3 regions of the Bradyrhizobium sp. BLXBL-03 genome follow, and region 1 is predicted to be linked to each of the others. Evidence: predicted binding sites of a transcription regulator. Region 1 holds the regulator's gene; each other region holds the start of a gene.
The links. The regulator HrcA, encoded in region 1, represses chaperone genes, less so after heat shock. The targets are predictions, from matches to a motif close to GTTAGCACTCNCNNNNNGNGAGTGCTAAC.
Positions count from the first base shown of each region.

Region 2: a site for HrcA is predicted at 2,094-2,122, ahead of ACNJX9_RS12655 (co-chaperone GroES). Genes of this name have one in related genera too.
Region 3: a site for HrcA is predicted at 2,268-2,296, ahead of ACNJX9_RS07895 (co-chaperone GroES). Genes of this name have one in related genera too.

Region 1 covers NZ_CP182470.1:166,664-170,224, forward strand. The annotation lists gene ACNJX9_RS00765 (hypothetical protein) at 1-269, shown strand, start outside; gene pncA (bifunctional nicotinamidase/pyrazinamidase) at 401-1,123, shown strand; gene grpE (nucleotide exchange factor GrpE) at 1,184-1,789, opposite strand; gene hrcA (heat-inducible transcriptional repressor HrcA) at 1,888-2,976, opposite strand; gene rph (ribonuclease PH) at 3,159-3,561, shown strand, end outside.
Region 2 covers NZ_CP182470.1:2,662,104-2,665,664, forward strand. The annotation lists gene ACNJX9_RS12645 (PRC-barrel domain-containing protein) at 264-650, opposite strand; gene ACNJX9_RS12650 (hypothetical protein) at 706-1,101, opposite strand; gene ACNJX9_RS12655 (co-chaperone GroES) at 1,750-2,067, opposite strand; gene ACNJX9_RS12660 (DUF1236 domain-containing protein) at 2,203-3,393, opposite strand.
Region 3 covers NZ_CP182470.1:1,653,825-1,657,385, forward strand. The annotation lists gene groL (chaperonin GroEL) at 20-1,651, opposite strand; gene ACNJX9_RS07895 (co-chaperone GroES) at 1,877-2,173, opposite strand; gene ACNJX9_RS07900 (hypothetical protein) at 2,491-3,009, shown strand; gene ACNJX9_RS07905 (protein phosphatase CheZ) at 3,173-3,561, opposite strand, start outside.

The DNA of each region.
Region 1 (3,561 bases):
TCGCCCAGGAGGCGGCGCTTCAAATCGCCGGCTTGCGCGAAACCAAGGTCACGATGTCGGAGCCGATCCGCATCAACGGCCAGCCGGGCTTCGAGACCCGGATCGACGGCGTCAGCGGCAGGGACAAGATCCCGGTGACGGTGGTGCAGTGGATCCGCTTCGGCGGCGGCACCTCGCTGCGCATCATCGCCAGCGCCCCGCGCGACCAATGGTCCGACGCCTTCACCCGCTTCCGCGCCGTGCGCGACGGCATCCAGCCGAAGGGGTAGAAAACGGGGGGCTGACAGCCCAACCACTCACCAAACCCGGCCGCATTTTCGGGCTTTCGTTCGTACACGAACGGAACTAGGCTTGCCTGCATTGGATCAGGTTTTGGATCATCCTGGAGGGGAGGCGGACGATGCTTAATCGACGACAGATCTTGGCCGCGATGGGAACGACGGCGCTTGTGGCCCTTGCTCCATCGGCACTGTTTGCAGCAGCTGCGATCAAGCCGGACGACAGCTCCGCGCTGCTCGTGATCGACGTGCAAAACTGCTTCCTGCCGGGCGGTAGCCTTGCGGTGAAGGAAGGCGAGCAGGTCGTGCCCGTCATCAATAAAATGGCGAAGGCATTTTCGAACGTGGTGATGACGCAGGACTGGCACACGCCCGGCCACATCTCGTTCGCGTCGGTGCATTCCGGCAAGAAGCCGTTCGAGACCATCGACCTGCCCTATGGCAAGCAGGTGCTGTGGCCCGACCATTGCGTGCAGGGCACCGAGGGCGCATCGCTGTCGAAGGATCTCTCGATCCCGCAGGCCGAGCTCATCATCCGCAAGGGCTTTCACAAGGACGTCGACAGCTATTCGGCGTTCCTCGAAGCCGACGGCAAGACAACGACCGGCCTTGCCGCCTATCTGAAGTCGCGCAAGATCAAGCGCGTCTTCGTCGCGGGTCTCGCCACGGATTTCTGTGTCGCCTGGACCGCGCTCGATGCGCGCAAGGCGGGTTTTGAGGTCTATGTCGTGGAGGACGCCTGCCGCGGCATCGACACGCAGGGCTCGCTGGCCAAGGCCTGGGCCGACATGGCCAAGGCCGGCGTGAAGCGGATTCAGTCGAGCGATATTGCGTTGAGCGCGTAAGACGGGACGATCGTCATTCCGGGGCGGCTCGCAGAGCCGAACCCGGAATGACTTCATCGCTCAGTTCGCCTCGTTGCTGTTCGCAGCAGGCGCGGCCTTTGCGCCGCCCTTGGCGACGCCGACCAGCGCCGGCCGCAGCACGCGCTCGCCGATGGTGTAGCCGGCCTGCATGACCTGCACGACGGTGCCCGTGGGCACCGACGCATCGGGCACTTCGTACATCGCCTGATGGAAGTTGGGGTCGAACTTCTGACCCTGGGGATCGAGCTTCTTCACACCATGCCTTTCCAGTGCGTTGAGCAGCGAACGCTCGGTGAGCTCGACGCCCTCGATCAGCGCGGTCAGACCGGGATCGGCGGCGGCGCGCGCCTCGGCCGGAACGGCGTCGAGCGCGCGCTGGAGATTGTCGGCGATCTCGAGCACATCGCGGGCAAAGCCGGTGATGCCGTAGAGTCGGGCATCGGCGACCTCCTTGGTGGTGCGCTTGCGCAGGTTTTCCATCTCGGCCAGCGTCCGCAGCATGCGGTCACGGGCCTCGGCGGCTTCCTTCTGCAACGTCTCCACCGAACCCGGCTCGGGATCGTCGGGCATGATGTAGGGCTTTGACACCACGGGCTCGCCGGTCGCGGCAGTCGTGTCTTCGGGTTGCCGGGTTGGATCGGTCATCGGCTGCTTCTCGAACTCGCTCAAAGGGAGGTTTTCTGGCCCGGATATCGTGCTTCGGGCGCTGAAAATCAAGCGCCCGTGATCGGCTCAAATGCCGGTCAGCCTCCCACCAGGCGACTGACGATACGGGCGGCGTAATCCACGGTCGGGATCACGCGGGCATAATTCAGCCGCGTCGGCCCGATCACGCCCAAAACGCCGACGATGCGGCCGGCGGCATCCCGGTAGGGCGAGATGATGGTGGAAGAGCCCGATAACGAAAACAGCTTGTTCTCGCTGCCGATGAAGATCCTGACACCTTCAGCGGTTTCGGCGCGCCCGAGCAGGTCGATCACGCCGCGCTTGGTCTCGAGATCGTCGAACAGCAGCCTGACACGCTCGAGATCCTCCAGCGCATGCAGATCTTCCAATAGATTGGCATGGCCGCGGACGATGAGCTGACGGTCCTCGTTCTCGCCGCCCGACCAGCTCGCGATCCCGGCCGAGATCACCTTCTGGGTCAGCTGATCGAGCTCGGCGCGAGCTTCCGCGAGCGCGGTTTCCAGCTCGAGCCGCGCCTCGGCGAGCGTGCGGCCGCGGATCCGCGCGTTGAGGAAATTGCCGGCTTCAGTGATGGCCGAGGAGGGAACCCCCGGCGGCAGCGTCAGCACGCGGTTTTCGACCTGGCCGTCCTCGCCGACCAGGATCACCAGCGCCTGCTCGGGTTCCAATCGGACGAATTCGATGTGCTTCAGCCGCGTATTGGACTTCGGCGTCAGAACGACCGCTGCGGTGCGGGTGAGGCCGGACAGCCGCGTCAGCGCCTGGTCCAGCGCCGCCTCGACCGATTGGGCCTGGCCGACCGAGGTCAGCTGGCTCTGGATCGACTGTCGCTCGGCCTCGTTGAGATCGCCGACCTGCATCAAGGCGTCGACAAAGAAGCGCAGGCCGAGTTCCGTCGGCAAGCGGCCGGCCGAGGTGTGCGGCGCATAGATCAGGCCGAGCTGTTCCAGATCGGCCATGACGTTGCGCACCGAGGCCGGCGACAGCGGCATCGCGATCAGGCGGGAAATGTTGCGCGAGCCGACCGGTTCGCCAGTCGCGAGATAGCTTTCGACAATTTGACGAAAGATGTCGCGGGAACGCTCGTTGAGCTGGGCGAGGCCTGCGCGCGGCGCGATCAGATGGATCGGATCGTGATGGGCCACAGACGGTAACTCCTCTCAGATGCTCATAATTTGTCCATCCAGGACGGTTCTGACAAGCGTGGCGTTTGCGGGGTGGATATCGGGGGGCGAAAAAGCCTTGCTGCCCACCCTGACCCCACCTACAAGCACCGCGAACAGCCCTACCCCATAAGTTCTAGACCATGAGTTCTGGAGGATTTCCCATGCGGCCAAGCCGCCGTGCGCCCGACGAATTGCGCCCCGTGACGCTGGAGCGCGGCGTGGTCAAATATGCGGAAGGCTCCTGCCTGGTGAAATTCGGCGACACCCATGTGCTCGTCACCGCCACCCTGGAAGACCGCCTGCCGCCATGGCTGAAGGGCCAGGGGCGCGGCTGGGTCACCGCCGAATACGGCATGCTGCCGCGCGCCACCTCCGAACGCACCCGCCGCGAAGCCTCCGCAGGCAAGCAGAGCGGCCGCACCGTCGAAATCCAGCGCCTGATCGGCCGCTCGCTTCGCACCATCGTCGATCTCGAAGCGCTCGGTGAGCGCCAGATCACGGTCGATTGCGACGTGCTGCAGGCCGACGGCGGCACCCGCACCGCCTCGATCACCGGCGCCTGGG
Region 2 (3,561 bases), 2.5 Mb from region 1:
CGGACCATCCGGCCGACCTGACCTGCGTGTGGCGGAAGTCATAAAAATGTCACCTATGCTGGAGTTCCCACTGTATTGAGCGTGACTACATGCTGATCCCTGTGGCGGAGCTGGAGCAACAGAATGATCAAGGAGATACCGAATACGAGCGCATAGGCGCCCCGTCCACCACGTGAGCACGACCACACCGATCAGTGGCATAGCGATCGGGAGCGCCCCGTAAATCAGCGAACACAATCCGCCGAGCACCAACCACCGCGGTGTCAGGGCCCGCCATAAACCGGCAGCTTTGCAAGCGCAGTGCGGCTTGCGCCTGGCAGAACGGCTTCGGCCGAATCGTCGAGCTTGAATTGACGGAGTGGAATGGCCACGAGATGGCCAAACAGGCCAGTCGAATCGTCTACCGCCACGACCACATAGATATTGCCGTCTTTGCCGAAGATGAAGTCACGGATTCTTCCTATCCTGTCGTGCTTGTCACCGACGACAGACCGCAGTTTGAGTGCCTCGGCATTATAGCCTTTGGCGACCTCCGTCGCCTCCAAAGGCGTCAGCCCGATCTCTTGAGCCGCTGCGCGGTCGATCTGCATTGAAAGCGTGGCGACGCCCAAGGTGGCTACTAGGAGCAGCGGGAGGTGAGGCATGTTCATCAGAACTCCTTCGCCTTCAAAGTTGGGCCAGGCCGTTGCCGAGGCACTCGTGGTCCTACCGACCCTGGTTACCGGCCGTCGACCCTGTGGTGGCCGGCTCGTTGACAATTTCGGATATCAGCTTGGTGTCGGGGTCGATGAGCAGGATACGGTCTGGCAGTTTGACAAAGAGCAGTTCTTTCGCCTCGGGGACTTGGTCAGCAACGTCATGCGGCATTGATTGCGCGGACATCGACTCCGGAACCTTGTCACCGACTTGCGGCTGCGCGCCCGATGGCGCGGATTGCGATGGCGCGCTGGAGAGGCTGTTGCTGACCATCTGTTGCTGCGCCGGGTTCAGGGTCCCGTGAGGGTTGTTGCTTTGAGTGGCGTCGTTTGTGTTCTGAGCAGTGGCGGCGGTACTGCCGAGAATGGCGAGGAGCAAGGCGCCGGAATAGAAAAGTCGATTCATGGTGGTCTCCTTGATTGTGATGGATCCGAGCCGTTTCTTTCGAGCGCGTCCCAGCGATGGGGATTGAACAGACGACGACACCAGTGCGTCGGTGACGCACATTTGTGTCGGCGACCATTGCAGCCAGCACGCGTGCGCGCGTCAGTTCGGTTGTCACACCAATCTCCGCGCGGCGCGCGGATCGAGCCTTGATCGTTGTCAAGCTGCCGGCAGTATTTTTCCGTGGATCTCGCTTGAGTTCGATTAGCGCTTCACGAGCGCCCTCAGAACCAGAGTGTCGCCGGCTAAGCGGGAAGTGGCGGATCGGAGTGCGCTGTCGCCTTCTTTGCATGTTGTCGCGTCATCTGCCGGGGACGGCTGCCGGAATACCGCGAGCCGCGCTCCGCCTCGACTACGCGGTCCTGAGTTTCGGGGGCTTTCGTTGGCGAGAATGTCGAAGGCGCGAAGCATCCCGTCCGCGGGCAGCAACGCCGAATCTAAATTCCTGGCTGGCATAGTGGTCTCATCTCAATAGCCAGACCCCAAAAGGCCGCGCGGCTCGTCGGGTTCTCGAAGGATGCGAATTGAGCTTGCGGCATGATTCTTCGAGAAAGTGGCTGCTCAGGATGAGGGAGCGGGCTGCTCAGGATGAGGAAGCGGGCTGAGCGCCTAAGCAGCGCCCTTCTTGGCGGCGGGAACGTCGGTGAGGACGCCCATGATGTCGCTCTCCTTCATGATCAGAAGATCCTGGCCGTCGAGCACGACCTCATTGCCGGACCACTTGCCGAACAGCACGCGGTCGCCCACCTTGAGGTCGACGGGAATCAGCTTGCCGGCTTCATCGCGGCCACCCGGGCCTACGGCGGTGATTTCGCCCTGGGAGGGCTTTTCCTTGGCAGTGTCGGGGATGATGATGCCGCCCTTCGTCTTCTCTTCGGCTTCGATGCGTTTGACCACGACGCGATCATGGAGCGGACGGAATTTCATGCAGGCCTCCTTCTGTGCTGAATTTTTCTGGCATTCGCAATGCGCGCGTGCTGGGCCGAAATGACGCAGGAAACCTGCAGCCTCTCACCCCAACCCTCTCCCCGTGAAGAACGGAGAGAGGGAGAACAGTCAGCCTTAGTCGATCACTTGGACGACTTTCTGCTGCTGCGGGTCAACCAGCACCACTTGGTCGCCGATAGCGAGATAGCGGTAGTTGGCGAGCTCTGGATGGTTGCGCGCCAGCTCTTCCGGCACCGGCTGTAGCGACAGACAGTTTGACGCGGAGGTTCCGCCTCCGCCGGCTGAAGGCGAGGTCGAGCCGACCGTCGTCGAGGAGCTGCGTACCATTTCCCTGAACCGCCTACGCGTGTCGTCGTCGATGACAACACGGTCGCGGCTGTAAGCGGCCGCCCTGCTGTAACCCGGTCCGTCGTCCAGAATATCGACGACCTCGCGCCGCCGCGGATCGATAATGGCAACGCGATTATCGATCACCGTGTACTCGTAGTCCCGATATTGCGGCATGATCCGCACGATATCGGGCGGCAATCGACGCGCCTGCACGCCCCGCGGCAACCGCGTGCCCACGTTGAGCTGGACATTGAGATTCTGGCTGGTGGCAGTCCTGTCGCGCCGCAGCTGATCGACGACTTGCCTGCGCTGATCGTCGTTGACCGCACCCGAGGAAGTCTGGCGGTTCGATTGATCCGGCGCCTCGCCGGTCCTCTGGGTCTGTGTGTTGTCTGCCGGCCGCGAGCTCTGCTGCGGCGAGGACTTGGGCGGCTGGACGGCCTGATCGCGTGGCTCCTTGCGATCGCGATCGATCTGCTGCTGGGTCTGCTGCTGCTTCGTATCGGCCGGCCGGGTGGCGTCCTGCGCGCGGTCCTGCTTGGCTTGACCTTCGCGGCCCCGCCGCTTTTCCTCAGCCTGTTGCTTCTGGTCGGTCGCCGGCTTGGCATCGCGGCCCTGCTGCAGGTCCTTCTGCTGCGCCGTGCTCGAGGGTGCGCGCTCGCCACGGTTGGGCTGATCCTGGCTCTCCCGGGTCGGCTCCTTGGAGTCGCGGTCCTGCGGCTTCTGCGCCTCCTTGCTGCGCTCGGTCGGTGACGGGGCCTCGCCGCGCTGCATGTCCTTAGCGCCGCCCTTCGACTCGGACTGCGCGCGCTCCTTGATGCGATCAGCCGCGCTGCCGCGATCCATCTCCTTCGACGGGGCGGCTGGACGGTCCATTTCCCTGGACTGAGATGCTGGTGACTGGGCGCGGGGGCTCTCTTCGCGCTTCTGCGTGCCTTCCGGCGATTGCGCAATGGCGGGGCCGGCGCCGATCACCAACGCCATCGCTGTCGTGTAAAGCCAATTAATCCTCATGGGAGAATCTCCTGTTGGTTCCCCCCACGCTTCGGGATTGGGTAATCTAGGCAGCTGCGTTTCGTTCCACCATGACGACGGTCAACCGGTGCCGGGCGATCTGATGCAGCCTGCCCAAAAGCGGGATCA
Region 3 (3,561 bases), 1.5 Mb from region 1:
TCCGCGGGAAGGATGGGCTTTAGAAACCGCCCATGCCGCCGCCGGCCGGCATGGCGGGCGCGGCTTCCTTCTTCGGCGTCTCGGCGACCATGGCTTCGGTGGTCACCAGCAGGCCGGCCACGGAGGAGGCGTCCTGCAAGGCGGTGCGCACCACCTTGGCGGGATCGATGATGCCTTTCTCGATCATGTCGACATAGTCCTCGGTCTGGGCGTCGAAGCCGAAGGTCTCGGATTTGTTCTCCAGGATCTTGCCGACCACGATCGAGCCCTCGACGCCGGCATTCTCCGAGATCTGGCGGATCGGAGCTTCCAGCGCCTTCAGCACGATATTGATGCCGGCCTGCACGTCGGCATTGGCGTTGGTGAGACGGCCGACCGCCTTCTTGGCGCGCAGCAAGGTCACGCCGCCGCCGGGGACGATGCCTTCCTGCACCGCGGCGCGGGTGGCGTTGAGCGCGTCCTCGACGCGGTCCTTCTTCTCCTTGACCTCGATCTCGGTGGCGCCGCCGACGCGGATCACCGCGACGCCGCCGGCGAGCTTGGCCAGGCGCTCCTGCAGCTTCTCACGGTCGTAGTCCGAGGTGGTCTCCTCGATCTGGGCCTTGATCTGGCCGACGCGGGCCTCGATGTCCGGCTTCTTGCCGGCGCCCTTGACGATCGTGGTGTTCTCCTTGTCGATCACGACCTTGCCGGCGCGGCCGAGCATCTTCACCGTGACGTTCTCGAGCTTCATGCCGAGGTCCTCGGAGATCAGCTGGCCACCGGTGAGGATGGCGAGGTCTTCCAGCATGGCCTTGCGGCGGTCACCGAAGCCGGGCGCCTTGACGGCGGCGACCTTGAGGCCGCCACGCAGGCGGTTGACGACCAGGGTCGCCAGCGCCTCGCCCTCGACGTCCTCGGCGATGATGACGAGCGGCTTGCCCGACTGCACCACGGCTTCGAGCACCGGCAGCATGGCCTGCAGGCCGGAGAGCTTCTTCTCGTGCAGGAGGATGTAGGCGTCCTCGAGCTCGGCGGTCATCTTCTCGGGGTTGGTGACGAAGTACGGGCTGAGATAGCCGCGATCGAACTTCATGCCCTCGACGATGTCGACTTCGGTGTCGAGCGACTTGTTTTCCTCGACGGTGATGACGCCCTCGTTGCCGACCTTCTGCATCGCCTGCGCGATCATCTTGCCGATGGCCGAATCGCCGTTGGCCGAGATGGTGCCGACCTGGGCGACCTCGGAGGAGGCGGCGACGGGCTTGGCGCGCTTCTCGATGTCCTTGACGACGGCATGGACCGCGGTGTCGATGCCGCGCTTGAGGTCCATCGGATTCATGCCGGCGGCAACCGCCTTGGCGCCTTCGCGCACGATGGCCTGGGCCAGCACGGTCGCGGTGGTGGTGCCGTCGCCGGCGAGGTCGTTGGTCTTGGAGGCGACCTCTCGCACCATCTGGGCGCCCATGTTCTCGAACTTGTCCTCGAGTTCGATCTCCTTGGCGACGGTGACGCCGTCCTTGGTGATGCGGGGCGCACCGAAGCTCTTCTCGATGACGACGTTGCGGCCCTTCGGGCCGAGCGTCACCTTGACGGCGTTGGCGAGAATGTCGACGCCGCGCAGCATGCGATCGCGCGCGTCTCCGGAAAACTTGACGTCCTTGGCAGCCATTGTCTGCAATCCTTCTTAATCCGTGATGTGTCTGTCGCTCTCCGTTCGTCATTGCCCGGCTTGACCCGCCTGCGCGGCCGAAGCCGCTTCGGCGTGGCGTAGGCCCGGCAATCCATCTCACTGCGAAGAAGGATGGATGCCCGGATCATCTAGCGCGAAGACGCGCTTCGCGCTTCTGCCCGGACATGACGATGAGATATTCAGCGGCCGTTCAGACGGATGGCTCTAGGCCATCACGCCCATGATGTCCGACTCCTTCATGATCAGCAGCTCTTCGTTGTCGATCTTGACCTCGGTGCCCGACCACTTGCCGAACAGCACGCGGTCGCCGACCTTGAGGTCGATCGGGATCAGCTTGCCCGCCTCGTCCCGGCCGCCGGGCCCGACGGCGACGACTTCGCCCTGGGACGGCTTTTCCTTGGCGGTGTCGGGGATAATGATGCCGCCCTTGGTCTTTTCCTCGGCGTCGATACGTTTGACCACGACACGGTCATGCAGCGGACGAAATTTGGACTTAGCCATGACGTTTCCCTTTGGAGGCTCGCTTTTCGATAAGCAGCGGAAGTGAGTGGGGGCGGCGCTGCCGTTCTCCCTCTTGCCGAGGGCGAGCGGCGCGCTTAGCAATCGGTCTTTCCGAGTGCTAATAGGGCGCAGGGGATATGGCTTGGCTGTGATCCTGTCAAGCAAAGGTGGTTAAGCGATTGGTGAGGCGGATATAGGATGGTGGCACTGGAAGCTCGTTCGGGGCAGAGGCGTATCTTAGGACGTCATTGCCCTGGCTGCGGTTTTGCGCTTGGCTGCGGGAGGGATGCGGCCATGGTCTTGTTCGGGGGAATGCCATGATCAGTTCAGCTCACGCGCGCACGTTTGCCAATCTGGCGGCGGCCTCTGGCCTGGCGCTGCTGCTGGGGGCCTGCGGCGGCGGCATGAGCCTGCCGTCCTTCTCGTCCCAGCCGGCGCCCGAGGCCGAGCCCGGCGTCGCGCCGGAAATGCCGGCCTCGATCCGCGCCGACGAGATCGTCGGCCGCTGGGGCCTTGCCTCGTTCCAGAACCCGGCCGACCGCGCCCGCACCGAGGCGGCCGCGCGGGCCCAGTGCAAGAACCCCTACGTCATCGGCGCCGGCTCCTCCGGCGGGGTGATCATGCATCTGGCCGACCAGGCCACGCCGCAGGAACTGCGGCTGAAGGGCTCGCCGAGCGGCAAGAACTATATCGGCCCATCCGGCCCGACGCCGGGCGAGCAGGACCGCGAGATCGTCTCCTTCGACGGCCGCGTCATGATCACCCGCTTCGTCGACAAGGACGCCGCCACGCGCTACGGCAACATGGTCTACGTCCGCTGCGCGCCGCGGGCGTAATTTCTCTCCGTCATTCCGGGGCGGTCCGCAGGACCGAACCCGGAATCTCGAGATTCCGGGTTCACGCCTCGCGTGCCCCGGAATGACAGTTTGAGGGAAATGAAGACAACAAAAAACGCCGGCCCTCGGGCCGGCGTTTTGTTTTCTCTCTGTCGCGTCGCGCTCAGTCGAACAGCGCGTCGATGTCGTCCTGCGAGGCGTGGCCGACGTCGCCGGCGAGTTTCGGGCCGTTGAGCAGCTTTTCGTCTTCGCTGCGGTTGTCGACATGGACCGGCACGTGGGACTTGATGGCGTCGACGCCACCCCAGATCTCCATCATCGCGTTGATGTGCTGCTCGATGAACTTCATCGTGCTCATGACCTTGCTGATGCGCTGGCCGGTCAGATCCTGGAAGTTGCAGGCCTCGAAGATCGAGATGACGCGTTCCTGGATGTCGTCGGCGAGCCGCTTCTGCTGATCGATCGAGTCCACCTTGGACATCGCGCTCGCCGCCTGGTCGATCGACTCCGCGGCTTCGAGGATCTGCTGGGTCGCCTGTTCGGTGCCGCCGA